One region of the Bradyrhizobium sp. Bra64 genome, then DNA from elsewhere that is predicted to be linked to it. Evidence: predicted binding sites of a transcription regulator. Region 1 holds the regulator's gene; each other region holds the start of a gene.

Evidence for each region. The regulator LexA, encoded in region 1, represses DNA repair genes until DNA is damaged. The targets are predictions, from matches to a motif close to TGTTCNNNNTGTGTTCNG.
Region 2: a site for LexA is predicted at 1,395-1,412, ahead of NR187_RS24440 (PA0069 family radical SAM protein). Genes of this name have one in related genera too.
Region 3: a site for LexA is predicted at 1,458-1,475, ahead of uvrA (excinuclease ABC subunit UvrA). Genes of this name have one in related genera too.
Region 4: a site for LexA is predicted at 1,542-1,559, ahead of NR187_RS12225 (DUF3072 domain-containing protein). Genes of this name have one in related genera too.

Annotation. Positions count from the first base shown of each region.
Region 1 is NZ_JALJRD010000005.1:331,393-334,440, forward strand. Features, by position in the region: gene NR187_RS18510 (hypothetical protein) at 192-629, opposite strand; gene lexA (transcriptional repressor LexA) at 1,214-1,915, opposite strand; gene glp (gephyrin-like molybdotransferase Glp) at 2,092-3,048, opposite strand, start outside.
Region 2 is NZ_JALJRD010000009.1:157,303-160,350, forward strand. Features, by position in the region: gene NR187_RS24435 (phosphoketolase) at 1-1,223, opposite strand, end outside; gene NR187_RS24440 (PA0069 family radical SAM protein) at 1,434-2,597, shown strand; gene NR187_RS24445 (VOC family protein) at 2,622-3,048, shown strand, end outside.
Region 3 is NZ_JALJRD010000003.1:53,484-56,531, reverse strand. Features, by position in the region: gene NR187_RS12620 (outer membrane protein) at 1-368, shown strand, start outside; gene NR187_RS12615 (outer membrane protein) at 605-1,294, shown strand; gene uvrA (excinuclease ABC subunit UvrA) at 1,572-3,048, shown strand, end outside.
Region 4 is NZ_JALJRD010000002.1:1,012,807-1,015,854, reverse strand. Features, by position in the region: gene NR187_RS12240 (Do family serine endopeptidase) at 1-284, shown strand, start outside; gene NR187_RS12235 (hypothetical protein) at 554-916, shown strand; gene NR187_RS12230 (DUF6496 domain-containing protein) at 922-1,221, opposite strand; gene NR187_RS12225 (DUF3072 domain-containing protein) at 1,311-1,505, opposite strand; gene NR187_RS12220 (hypothetical protein) at 1,621-1,842, shown strand; gene NR187_RS12215 (hypothetical protein) at 1,861-2,043, shown strand; gene NR187_RS12210 (hypothetical protein) at 2,178-2,414, opposite strand; gene NR187_RS12205 (hypothetical protein) at 2,510-2,767, opposite strand; gene NR187_RS12200 (hypothetical protein) at 2,909-3,048, shown strand, end outside.

The sequences.
Region 1 (3,048 bases):
GGTCATTTGGCTGTGTGGCGGACGTTCAAAATTCAGGCAGGGCGGCTCAAACTTCGTGCGGCGGGAAAAGCGCAACGGCTTGGTCGATCCGATCGGATTTCGCGGGGCGCAAGCCATACCGTCTCGCCGGCCACGGCCGGCGATGGCAATTCGATCCTGGCCTCCGACCTTGCGGCCGGAAGCGGCCGTGTTCAGCCGATCGGCAGCCGGGTAATCGTCGGCTGTCTGTCGGCAGTGATCTGCGGCTTGTGCTCGCGTTCGCCGGCCGGCTGCTGCGTCACCGGCAGTTGCAGCACGGTTGCGTGCTGGCCTTCAACGAGCTGCGTTACCAGCACGTATTTACCGTCGGGGAATTCGATCGCGTCATGATGGCGATCGGGAATGTGCGGATCGATCTTGCCGAACTTCCCGACGCGGGAATTGATGGTGCGCGTCCAGATCCAGCGATTGTCGTAGCGGACGTTGTCGGCAAAGGCGAGCTCCGTTCCCGGCAGCAGGCAGACGGCAACTGTCGGATCGGCTGCGGACGCAAAGCCGCGCGTGGAGGTGCCGCGGAAGGTTGTCGTGACGATCGTCTCGCCGACTTCGGCGGGGCGCGACGCGACGGCATGCAGGCTGTAGTCACACATCGGGTGCTCCTCTTGCGAAGACAGCGACCCGCGTCTCTTATCGAGGCGCAGGCCTCTATCAGAGTTCAAGCACGCAACGGTCTGCTTGGTTGTAGGCAAATCTGCGGCTGGGATCCGCAGGCCACGATCACATTAACTTTCCCGAATCCAATAGGAACAAAGCCTCGTCCCGTGCATTCTGCAGGCGCGTGTCAGCGCCCTGAGGGGGCCGACCATCCCGAATAATGCCAGCTCGGTTGCGACGGCAGGCAATTGCATTGCGGCCGGCGCGGGCTCGTTCGCTAACCGCCACCTTTGCAGACAGGGCGAGGCGGTTGTGCGGCGGCTTGCGACGCTGATACTGCGATCAGCGCCGCCGCGACTGTGCTCAAGACGATCTGGCGCATGGCTGTTTCCTCGAGCTGCTGAGGCCGCGAAGCGGTGCTGCTTCATGCGGCGTGCCGAGGATGAAGCGCCGGAGGAGGGGCCGGATAATCTGCGCGAAACCAGAAAGACTACCCAGCGGGAGCGGACAATCGTCCGCTCCAATCGTTGATGGCGATCGTTGCTCATGCGAGCGCGGATGCGCCGGATACTTTCCGGTATCAGTATTTCCGGTACAGGCCGATCAGCTTGCCCTGAATCTTCACCCTGTTGGGCGGCAGGATGCGCACCTCATAGGCCGCGTTGGCGGGCTCGAGCGCGATCGAGGCGCCGCGACGGCGGAAGCGCTTGAGCGTCGCTTCCTCGTCGTCGATCAGCGCCACCACGATGTCGCCGGTATCGGCACTCTCGTTGCGCTGGATCAGCGCCATGTCGCCGTCGAGGATGCCGGCCTCGACCATGGAATCGCCGCGCACTTCGAGCGCGTAATGCTCGCCCGAGCCGAGCATGTCAGGCGGTACGCTGATGGTATGGCTGCGGGTTTGCAACGCCTCGATCGGCGTGCCGGCCGCGATGCGGCCCATTACCGGCACGGCAACGGGACGTTCGCCCTCGTCGGCAGACAGGCTTGAGCTCGCGCGGACCTTGCCGAGGTTGCCCTCGATGACGCTCGGCGTGAAGCCGCGGCGGCTGCCGGCGGCCGCCTGGAGCTCGGGCAGCTTGATGACTTCGATCGCGCGGGCGCGGTTGGGGAGGCGACGGATGAACCCGCGCTCCTCGAGCGCCGTGATCAGGCGGTGGATGCCCGACTTCGAGCGCAAGTCGAGCGCATCCTTCATCTCGTCGAAAGAAGGCGGCACGCCGCTTTCCTTCAGACGTTCACTGATGAACCGCAGAAGCTCGTATTGTTTGCGCGTTAACATCTCGACCTAAGTCCCCCGGTTGATGTCGTTCGATTCCGAGACGCTGAATTCAGCAATATGCCGCGACATGCTCGAAACAAATCATGAACGGACACTATATGTTCGATACATGTTCCGCAACTGCTTAATTTACCGTGAACAGAGCAAAGTTCGCGGAACGCGCATTGGCGGGACGCTCAGACGGGGAGCCGCAACACTTCGCAAGGCGAGCCCGCCTCGGCTTTCGGCGCGAACGGTGCGCGCACGAGAAGTGCCTGTGCCGCAGCGAGATTCGCAAGCAACGAAGAATCCTGATGGCTGACGGGAAGGGCGACGAGCGTGCCGTCGTCGCGCTGCTCCAGACGTGCGCGCAGATAGTCCTCGCGCTGGTCGTTGGCGCCGACGTCGCGGCCGAGCACGGCGCGCTCGCGGTGATGATGAATTGCGGCCCGGCCCGACAACGCGCGAATCAGCGGCACCATGAACAGGAAGGCGCACACATAGGACGACACGGGATTGCCGGGCAGGCCGATCACAGCCATCGCGCCGAGCCGTCCATGCATCATCGGCTTGCCCGGCCGCATCGCGATCTTCCAGAAGGCCATCGCGACGGCTTCGTCCCTCAGCGCCTGCTGGACCAGATCGTGGTCGCCGACCGATGCGCCGCCGGTAGTGATGAGGACGTCTGCGCCGCTCGCGCGCGCGCGGCGGATGCCGGCGGTGGTGGCCTCCAGCGTGTCGGCGGCAATACCGAGGTCGATGGTTTCGGCCCCCTCGCTGCGAGCCAGCGCATGCAGGGCATAGCCGTTGGAATAGACGATCTGGCCGTGACCGGGCGTGGTGCCCGGCATCACCAGCTCGTCGCCGGTGGCGAGGATTGCGATCTTCGGACGGCGGCTGACGGCGAGGTGGGGGTGATTCATCCCGGCGGCGAGCGCGAGGTCGCGCTCGGTGAGCCGGCTGCCCTTGCGCAGGAGCACGTCGCCCTCGCGGAAATCGACGCCCGCGGGGCGGATGTGCCGGCCGGAGATCGCGGCTTCCTTGATCGTGATGCGCTTGCCGTCAGCGACGGTGTCCTCCTGGATCACCACGGCATCCGCGCCATCGGGAACGACGCCGCCGGTGAAGATCCGCACGGCCTCGCCGGCGCCGAC
Region 2 (3,048 bases), on a different contig from region 1:
TCACGCAGGAATTTGCCGAGTTCGCGGGTTGCTTCGCCGGTAACGGCGCCGGGCTGCGGTACCTCGACCGCAAAGCTGCGAAAATCCGGCAGCTTCAGCTCCTTCTTCAGGAGGCCGCCATTGGCGTGCGGGTTGGCGCCCATGCGGCGGATGCCTTCGGGCGCCAGTGCCTGGAGCTCGGGGATGAGTGCGCCGCCGGCATCGAACAGCTTTTCCGGCTCGTAGCTGCGCATCCAGTCTTCGAGGATCTTCAGATGCGCCGGATTCTCGCGGCAGCCTGCGACCGGCACCTGATGCGCACGCCAGAAGCCTTCGACCTTCTTGCCGTCGACCTCTTTCGGGCCCGTCCAGCCCTTCGGGCTGCGCAGCACGATCATCGGCCAGCGCGGCCGCTCGACGCTGTTGCGGCCGTCGCGGGCGTGCTGCTGGATCGAGCGGATGCTGGCGAACGCGACATCGAGCGCATCGGCCATGGCCTGGTGCATCAGCCTGGGATCGTCGCCCTCGACGAATAGCGGCTCGTGGCCGAGCCCGCGGAACAGGTCGCGGATTTCTTCGTCGCGCATCCGCCCGAGCACAGTCGGGTTGGCGATCTTGTAGCCGTTGAGATGCAGGATCGGCAGCACCGCGCCGTCATGGACGGGATTGAGGAATTTGTTGGAGTGCCAGGAGGCCGCGAGCGGGCCGGTCTCGGCCTCGCCGTCACCGACGACACAGGCGACGATCAGGTCGGGATTGTCGAATGCCGCGCCATAGGCGTGCACCAGCGCGTAGCCAAGCTCGCCGCCTTCGTGGATCGACCCCGGCGTTTCCGGCGCTACGTGGCTCGGAATGCCGCCGGAGAAGGAGAACTGCCGGAACAGCTTGCGCAACCCGTCCGTATCGCGCGCGATATCAGGATAGATCTCGCTGTAGCTGCCCTCGAGATAGGTGTTGGCGACCATGCCCGGCCCGCCATGGCCGGGGCCACAGACATAGAGCACGCTCAGGTCCAGCGCGCGGATGGCGCGGTTGAGATGGACGTAGATGAAGTTCAGGCCGGGCGTCGTGCCCCAATGGCCGAGCAAACGCGGCTTGATGTGCTCGGGCCGCAAGGGCTCGCGCAGCAGCGGGTTGTCGAGCAGGTAGATTTGCCCGACGGAGAGGTAGTTCGCGGCGCGCCAGTAGCGATCGAGCAGATCGAGGTCGCCGCTCGCCGCGGCCGATTGTCGTTGATTTGTCATGTTCTTGCCGACCTTCACCCAGCGATTGTCACCAACATTGATCTGCGGCGATTGATCCCTGGCCTGCATCAAACGAAATCGACACGACGGGCGTGTTGCGTGAGGTCAAGGACGCCCGCCGCAAATTTAGGCGGCTACTGTGCATGGGGTTGTTTTGCAGTTTTTTGTTTACGTTCTTGATTTGTTCCTTCGGCGTGCTATCTTGGCTTCATGAGTCCAGCATCCTCTCATGCTCTCAAGCACCCGCCGGTCACGGCGCCCTCCGAGCCGGCGGGTGCGCTTTCCGATTTTCCCGAGCTCGCTGTTGCCATCGACAAGCAGCGCAGGCGAGGGCGGGGCGCGCAGTCCAACGCCAGCGGCCGCTATGAGGCCGAGGCCCGCGTCGCCTTCGACGACGGCTGGCAGAGCCTGGAAGAGCTGCCGCCGTTCAAGACCATTGTCGGCGTCGACACCTCGCGCAAGGTGATCACCCGCAACGAATCCCCCGACATCGGCTTCGACCGCTCGATCAATCCCTATCGCGGCTGCGAGCACGGCTGCGTCTATTGCTTCGCGCGGCCGACCCATGCCTATCTCGGCCTGTCCCCGGGGCTCGACTTCGAGTCGAAGCTGTTCGTGAAGCCCGAGGCGCCTTCGCTGCTCGAGAAGGAGCTTGCGGCGCCCGGCTACGAGCCGCGGATGATCGCGATCGGCACCAACACCGATCCCTATCAGCCGATCGAGCGCGAGCGCAAAATCATGCGCAGCATTCTCGAGGTGCTGGAGCGCGCCGGCCATCCCGTCGGCATCGTCACCAAGTCGGCGCTGGTCGTGCGCGACATCGATATTCTCGCGCGCATGGCCAGGCGCAACCTCGCCAAGGTCGGGATCTCCGTCACCTCGCTCGATCCGAAGCTGGCGCGCACCATGGAGCCGCGGGCGTCGACGCCGCCGAAGCGGCTGGAGGCGCTGAAGCAACTCTCCGAGGCCGGCATCCCGACAACGGTGATGGTCGCGCCCGTGATCCCCGCGCTGAACGACTCCGAGATCGAGCGCATCCTGGATGCCGCCGCCCATGCCGGCGTCAAGGAAGCTTCCTACGTGCTGCTGCGGCTGCCGCTGGAGGTGCGCGACCTCTTCCGCGAATGGCTGATGGCCAACTATCCGGACCGCTACCGCCACGTCTTCACCCTGATCCGCGATATGCGCGGCGGCCGCGACTACGATGCGAAATGGGGCGAGCGGATGAAGGGCACCGGACCGATGGCCTGGACCATCGGCCGCCGCTTCGAGATCGCCTGCGACAGGCTAGGTCTCAACAAGCGGCGCTCTAGGCTGACGACGGACCATTTTGCCAAGCCGCAGCGGAACGGCGATCAGCTCAGCCTGTTCTGAGCGGGAAGTGGACGGAGGCTCAGCGTGAGTCAAAAACTTCCGGCCCCGGTGCCGCGGCTCACCGTCATCACGCTCGGCGTCGGCGACATCCGCGCCAGCATCTCCTTTTACGATGCGCTCGGCTTCTCGCGCCGACTGAAGGCAACTGGCGATGCCGTTGCGTTCTACGATACCGGTGGCCCCGTGCTCGCGCTGTTTCCGTGGTGCGAGCTCGCGGCCGATGCCGAATTGCCGGACCAGCCGAGGCCATCGACCTTCCGAGGCATCACGCTCGCCTGGAACTGTCGCGCGCGCGACGAGGTGGACAGCGTGCTGGCCTTCGCCGTCGACAAGGGAGCGGTGCTGCTGAAGGCCGCACATGAGACCGACTATGGCGGCTATTCCGGCTATTTTGCCGATCCCGACGGCCATCCCTGGGAGGTCGTGGTCGCGCCCGGCATCGAGGTCGGCG
Region 3 (3,048 bases), on a different contig from region 1:
CCGGCCAGGTCGGCTATGCCTGGAACAACGTCCTGCTCTACGTCAAGGGCGGCGGCGCCGTCGTCGGCGACCGCTACCGCAGCTTCGACGTCGTCTCCGGCCTCGAGGTCGACCGGGCCGACGAGACCCGCTGGGGCGGCACCGTGGGCGCAGGCATCGAGGTAGGCTTCGCACCGAACTGGACCGTGGGCTTCGAGTACGACCACATCTTCCTCGGTAACCGCACCATCGGCTTCACCGGCTCCGGCAATTTCCTGTTCGCGCCGCTTGGCGCTGCCACACGCTCAGATCGCATCAGCCAGGACGTCGATATCGGCCTCATCCGCTTGAACTATCGCTGGGGTGGCCAGATCGTCGCGAGGTACTGAACCTACTGATATCATTCAAAGACTTGAAGGCCGGCCTCGCGCCGGCCTTTCGTTTCTGTTCCCCTTGAGGAACAATAGGTCAGCACTTGCTACATTTTCAGGCTGCTGTGGCTGATGGGACACACAACTTGCGGCTTTGCTGGTGTAAGCACGACATCAGTTGGACGAGAGCGTCCGATACCCCTTCCCGATCGTGGAAGGCACAAACAGAAACTGGGACTGGGATTAGATCGAAAATGAAGAAGGTTTTGTTGGCTTCGGCCTGTTTGTTCGCACTTGCCGCTCCGGCTTCGGCCGCTGATCTGGCGGCTCGCCCCTACACCAAGGCCCCGGTGGCTATGGCTTCGGTCTACAACTGGACCGGCTTCTACCTCGGTATCGTCGGCGGCGGCGCCTGGGAAAACGCTTCCGGCGACCCGAAGATGAAGGGTGGCTTCGTCGGCGGCACCGCCGGCTACAACTGGCAGACCGGCAACGTAGTGTTCGGCGTCGAGGCCGATGGCGCCTGGGCTGACGTCAGCGCCACCGCGACCGGCGCCACCGTCGTTCCCGGCTTCGGCGTCGTGACCGCAACCGCGACCTCGAAGACCGACGCGATGGGCACCGTGCGCGGCCGCCTCGGCTGGGCCGTCAACAACGTCCTGTTCTACGGCACCGGTGGTTACGCCTGGATCGACAACAAGATCACCCTCTCCGCGCTCGGCGTGACCGCTTCGGACAGCAAGTGGCACTCCGGCTGGACCGTCGGTGCGGGCATCGAAGCATTCTTCGCGCCGCAGTGGTCGGTCAAGGGCGAGTACCTCTATCGCAGCCTCGGCGGCGAGAGCTACTTCTCGGGCGCCCTGCCCACCGGCACGCTCAACTTCCACACCGTGCAGGTCGGCGTGAACTATCACTTCGGGGGCCCGGTGGTCGCGAAGTACTGATCTTCGCCTCCAACGCCATCGTGTTACGAAAGGCCGGCCTTGCGCCGGCCTTTTTGTTTGACCGGCCGGTCCCCGCGCAGTTCCGCGCACGTGCTCCTGCCAGATGCCGCCAGCGCGCCAACAATCCGTTGACGATTCGCAAGTCCCACTGGAAATCCGTGCTCGTTCTTCCTACGTTCGCTGACATACCCATCGGCGCCGATCCCGGTTCCGGGCGAAGCGCGCCTTCAACGTTGGCGCGATCGCGCGCCTTTGGGATTCCTTGAGGACCACCAGGATGGATGAAGTGATCAAGGCGAAGCGCCAACAACAGAACGCGGGATCACACCTGCGCGCAATTACGATCCGTGGCGCGCGCGAGCACAACCTCAAGAACGTCGACGTCGAGATTCCCCGCGACAAGCTCGTGGTGTTCACCGGTCTCTCGGGCTCCGGCAAGTCCTCGCTCGCATTCGACACCATCTACGCCGAGGGCCAGCGCCGCTACGTCGAATCGCTGTCGGCCTATGCGCGCCAGTTCCTGGAAATGATGCAGAAGCCTGATGTCGACCAGATCGATGGCCTGTCGCCGGCAATCTCGATCGAGCAGAAGACGACGTCGAAGAACCCGCGCTCGACCGTCGGCACCGTCACCGAGATCTACGACTACATGCGCCTGCTCTGGGCCCGCGTCGGCGTGCCCTATTCGCCGGCCACGGGCCTTCCGATCGAAAGCCAGACCGTCTCCCAGATGGTCGACCGCGTGCTGGCGCTGCCGGAAGGCACCCGCCTCTACCTGCTCGCGCCTGTCGTGCGCGGCCGCAAGGGCGAGTACAGGAAAGAGCTCGCCGAATGGCTCAAGAAGGGCTTTCAGCGCGTCAAGATCGACGGCACCTTCCATGAACTGGCGGAAGCGCCGACGCTGGACAAGAAGTTCCCGCACGACATCGACGTCGTCGTCGACCGCATCGTGGTGCGCGCCGACATCGGCCAGCGCCTCGCCGAGAGCTTCGAGACCGCGCTGAAGCTGGCCGAAGGCCTTGCCGTCGTCGAGTTCGCCGACGCGCCGGCGGCCGCTCCCGCGGAAGAGAAAGAGAAAAAGAAGACCGCGAAGATTCACGACAAGAGCGGGCCAGAGCGCATCCTGTTCTCGGAAAAGTTCGCCTGCCCGGTCTCGGGTTTCACCATCCCCGAGATCGAGCCGCGCCTGTTCTCCTTCAACAACCCCTACGGCGCCTGTCCTGCCTGCGGCGGCCTCGGCGTCGAGCAGCATGTCGACGAAGACCTCGTCATCCCCGACAAGGAGCTCGCGATCGGCAAGGGCGCGATCGCGCCCTGGGCCAAATCGTCGTCGCCCTACTACACGCAGACGCTGACGGCGCTCGGCAAGCACTACAAGTTCACGCTGACCACCAAATGGAAGGATCTGCCCAAGAAGACGCAGAACGCGATCCTGCATGGCTCCGGCGAGGACGAGATCAAGTTCTCCTACGAGGACGGGGTCCGCTCCTACGACACCAAGAAGCCGTTCGAGGGCGTCATCACCAACATCGACCGCCGCTACCGCGAGACCGAGAGCGAGTGGGCGCGCGAGGAGCTGGCGAAATATTTCCACGACGTGCCCTGCGGCGGCTGCAACGGTTTCCGGCTCAAGCCCGAGGCGCTCTGCGTCAAGATCGGCGGCAAGCATATCGGCGACATCTCGGAGCTGTCCGTCAAAGGCGCCGGTGCATGGTTCGAGACCGTGCCGGAGGCGCTGAACACGCAGCAGAACG
Region 4 (3,048 bases), on a different contig from region 1:
GCGCCGGCACGCCGCGCCTCGGGCTCAGTCTGGCTCCGGCCGGCGACGTGCAGGGCGCCGGTCCGAAAGGCGTGGTCGTCACCGAAGTCGATCCGGAAGGGCCGGCCGCGCAGCGCGGCATCCAGACCGGCGACGTCATCCTCAATGTCGGCGGCAAGGCCGTCGCCAATATCGGTGATGTCCGCTCGGAGCTGGCGCAGGCGAAATCATCCGGCAAGCGCAGCGTGCTGCTGCAGGTGAGGAGCGCGGAGGCGACCCGGTTCGTCGCGGTGCCGCTCGCGTAAGTCGAATTTCGATCGGCGCAAATCAAAAAGGCGGCCCTCGGGCCGCCTTTCTCTCGTTCGCCTTCAGGATGACCGGGCGCCCGCAGATAACATTCTCGTTAACGGCAGCGATGATGACCCGGTTCGTCCGAAAAAGCCGTGTTCGCACACCACAGTTTCGAGATGGTGCAAGGACTCGGCGGCAACGAAGCCGCCGAGCGGTTGCAAAGCGTGGAACCTCCCGCCGCCTCGTGGAGCCGGCCGGTGGTTCGCATTTGATCGGTGCCGACATGGATCGATTGAAGGTCTCGCTGAGGAGTGCGCTGCTCGTGGCGCCGTTCGTGCTGTGGGGCGGAAACGCGCTCGGGCGTGACGACGGCCGCTACGCGGACTCACCCCTCAAGCCGTGGTTCGACAGCCTGCGCAGCCATCTCGGTCCGTGCTGCTCGGACGCGGATGGATTTGCCGTCGCCGATCCCGACTGGGAATCGCACAACGGGCACTATCGCGTGCGGCTCGACGGCGAGTGGGTGGAGGTACCGGACGAAGCCGTGATCACTGAGCCGAACCGGGCCGGCCGCACAATGGTGTGGCCGGTGAAAACCGCGTTCGGCATTGCGATCCGCTGCTTCATGCCTGGCAGCATGATCTGACAGAGTCAGCGCGACCGTTTGGAGGATTTGCGCTTCGGCTTCGAAGTATTCTTCGAAGTCTTATTGGATGTCTTCTTGGCAGTTTTCCTGGCAGTCTTCTGCTTCGAGGCCTTCTTCGGGACCTTCTTGCCTTTCTTGCGCGCCTTCGACAGTCCGATCGCGATCGCCTGCTTGCGGTTCTTCACGCGTCCGCCACGACCGCCGGGCCCGCTCTTTGCGGTGCCCTTCTTGTAGCGTCGCATCTCGCTTTCGACATCGCTGCCGGAGCTACGTGAGTAGCGGCGTTTCTTTGCCTTGCGCGCCATGCATTGTTCTCCCTTTGGCCGAGGAGAACCATCCGGGAATGGCATGGTTCCGAAACCGGGCAGGCAGCGTTCCGGATGCGCGATGCAGCCTAGAAGGAATTCGCCAATTCGATCTCGGCTTCCAGCACCTGGATGCGCCGTGCCGCCTCGCCGAAGGACAGACCCCGCGCATATTGCGCGGGTTGATACGCCTCCTCGCTCAGCCGTTTCAGCCTGAGGCCTTGCGCCCTGGTCATCTGCTCGGCGAGGAAAGCCCTGGCGTCGTATTTACCCTGAACCTGCATGTCGCGTCTCCGTCCTGAAATCGTGGCTTGACTATATGTTCTTATTTTGTTCTAACAAGCCATGGACAACAGAATTAATGAAATTCGACGCAAAATCAGCGCCTTGAGGCTAGAGATGGCCGATGTCGAGGCGTCCGTGCGCGAGCTGGTCGACCGCGATCGCGACTGCGCAGAGAAGGCCTCGGCGCAGATGGATCTGCGCCGGAAAATCAACCTGCTGATTGGCGAATGGAAGGCTGCAGGTGGCGGCGATGTCCTGCCGAATGTCCGCGACAGGGTACGCGTTCGTTCCGCGAAGACATCAGGCAACCCCCTGCGCGTAATCGCGCGCCGCTGAGAATTTTGGGAGCGCGCGGTGGAGGAAGACCCGGACGCCTACCGGATTCTGAAATTACGCGCCGAAATTCTCGAACTGGGCTCCGCGATCCGGCAGTTGCGGCGCGAGGCGCTCGACGATGCTGCGGCCCAATTGTTGATCGCGCGCAAGCGGGCCAGGCTCGAACACCTCGTCAAGGCATGTTCTTCGGACGCTCCCTGACATCCGACGCAGCAAAAGCGTGCGCACGCTCGATTCGCGTGGCGATCATCGATGTCGGATGCCGACAGGAACGCCGTGCTTCACGGTGACAAGAAAGCCCCGCCGTGGCGGGGCCTTCTCGGTTGCGAATCCACTTATTTCGAGCTGCTCGGCGTGTTCACACTGCCGGCCTGATTGGTGCCCGGGCCGACATTGCCTTGGCTCGAGGGATTGGCAGCACCGCTGGATTTCGTGTTGGCGCCCGTGGTCTGCGACGACGATGACATCGAGGATCCATGTTTCGCCTTGTGCGATTTGGCCTGCACTGCGAACGGCGCCGCGGCGAGGCCGGTTGCCAACATCATTGCGAGGGCGAGCTTGGTCGACTTCATGCGCGGGAACTCCCTGAGTTAAATTGACGCAGGCAGCCAACCGCCATTCGGCGCGGGAGTTCCGGACAAAGAGAATTTCGCCCCTCACGCGTGCTTCAAGATTGCTTGTTCTCTACGAGGATGAATACGGCGCCGGTGAGCGTCGCGCCGATCGCGAACGTCGTCACCAGGGTGAGGGCGAACACTACGACGGCCTGGGTTCCGCCATGACTCAGCAGGTTGGCGACGGCCGGATTGGAGAGAATGAGCGCGAGGCCGAAAACAAGGCCGAGCGCTGCCCCCATCAGCGCATGTGTCATCAGCTTGATGAGCCCGGTGGGAGAGATCAGGTCCGACGACTTTTTCGCGCGCATGGGAACTGCATCCCGATCTGGCATACGAACGCAGACGATATCCGCTGGTTCCATCCGGATGGAGGAATTGTCATTGCCCGCTTCATCCGACGTTCATGCCGGGCCTGCGAGGATGAACGCCACAACACGGGAACATCCGATATGGGCAAGGTAGTCTTTCTTTACCGCTCGCTGGCCTATCGAAACGCCGCTGCGGACATCCTTCGCAAGGCACGCAAGCTGCCGCGCGGAGCCGAGCGCAGCGCGGCTCGCCGCTATGCACATGCGCTGCGCGATCTCGC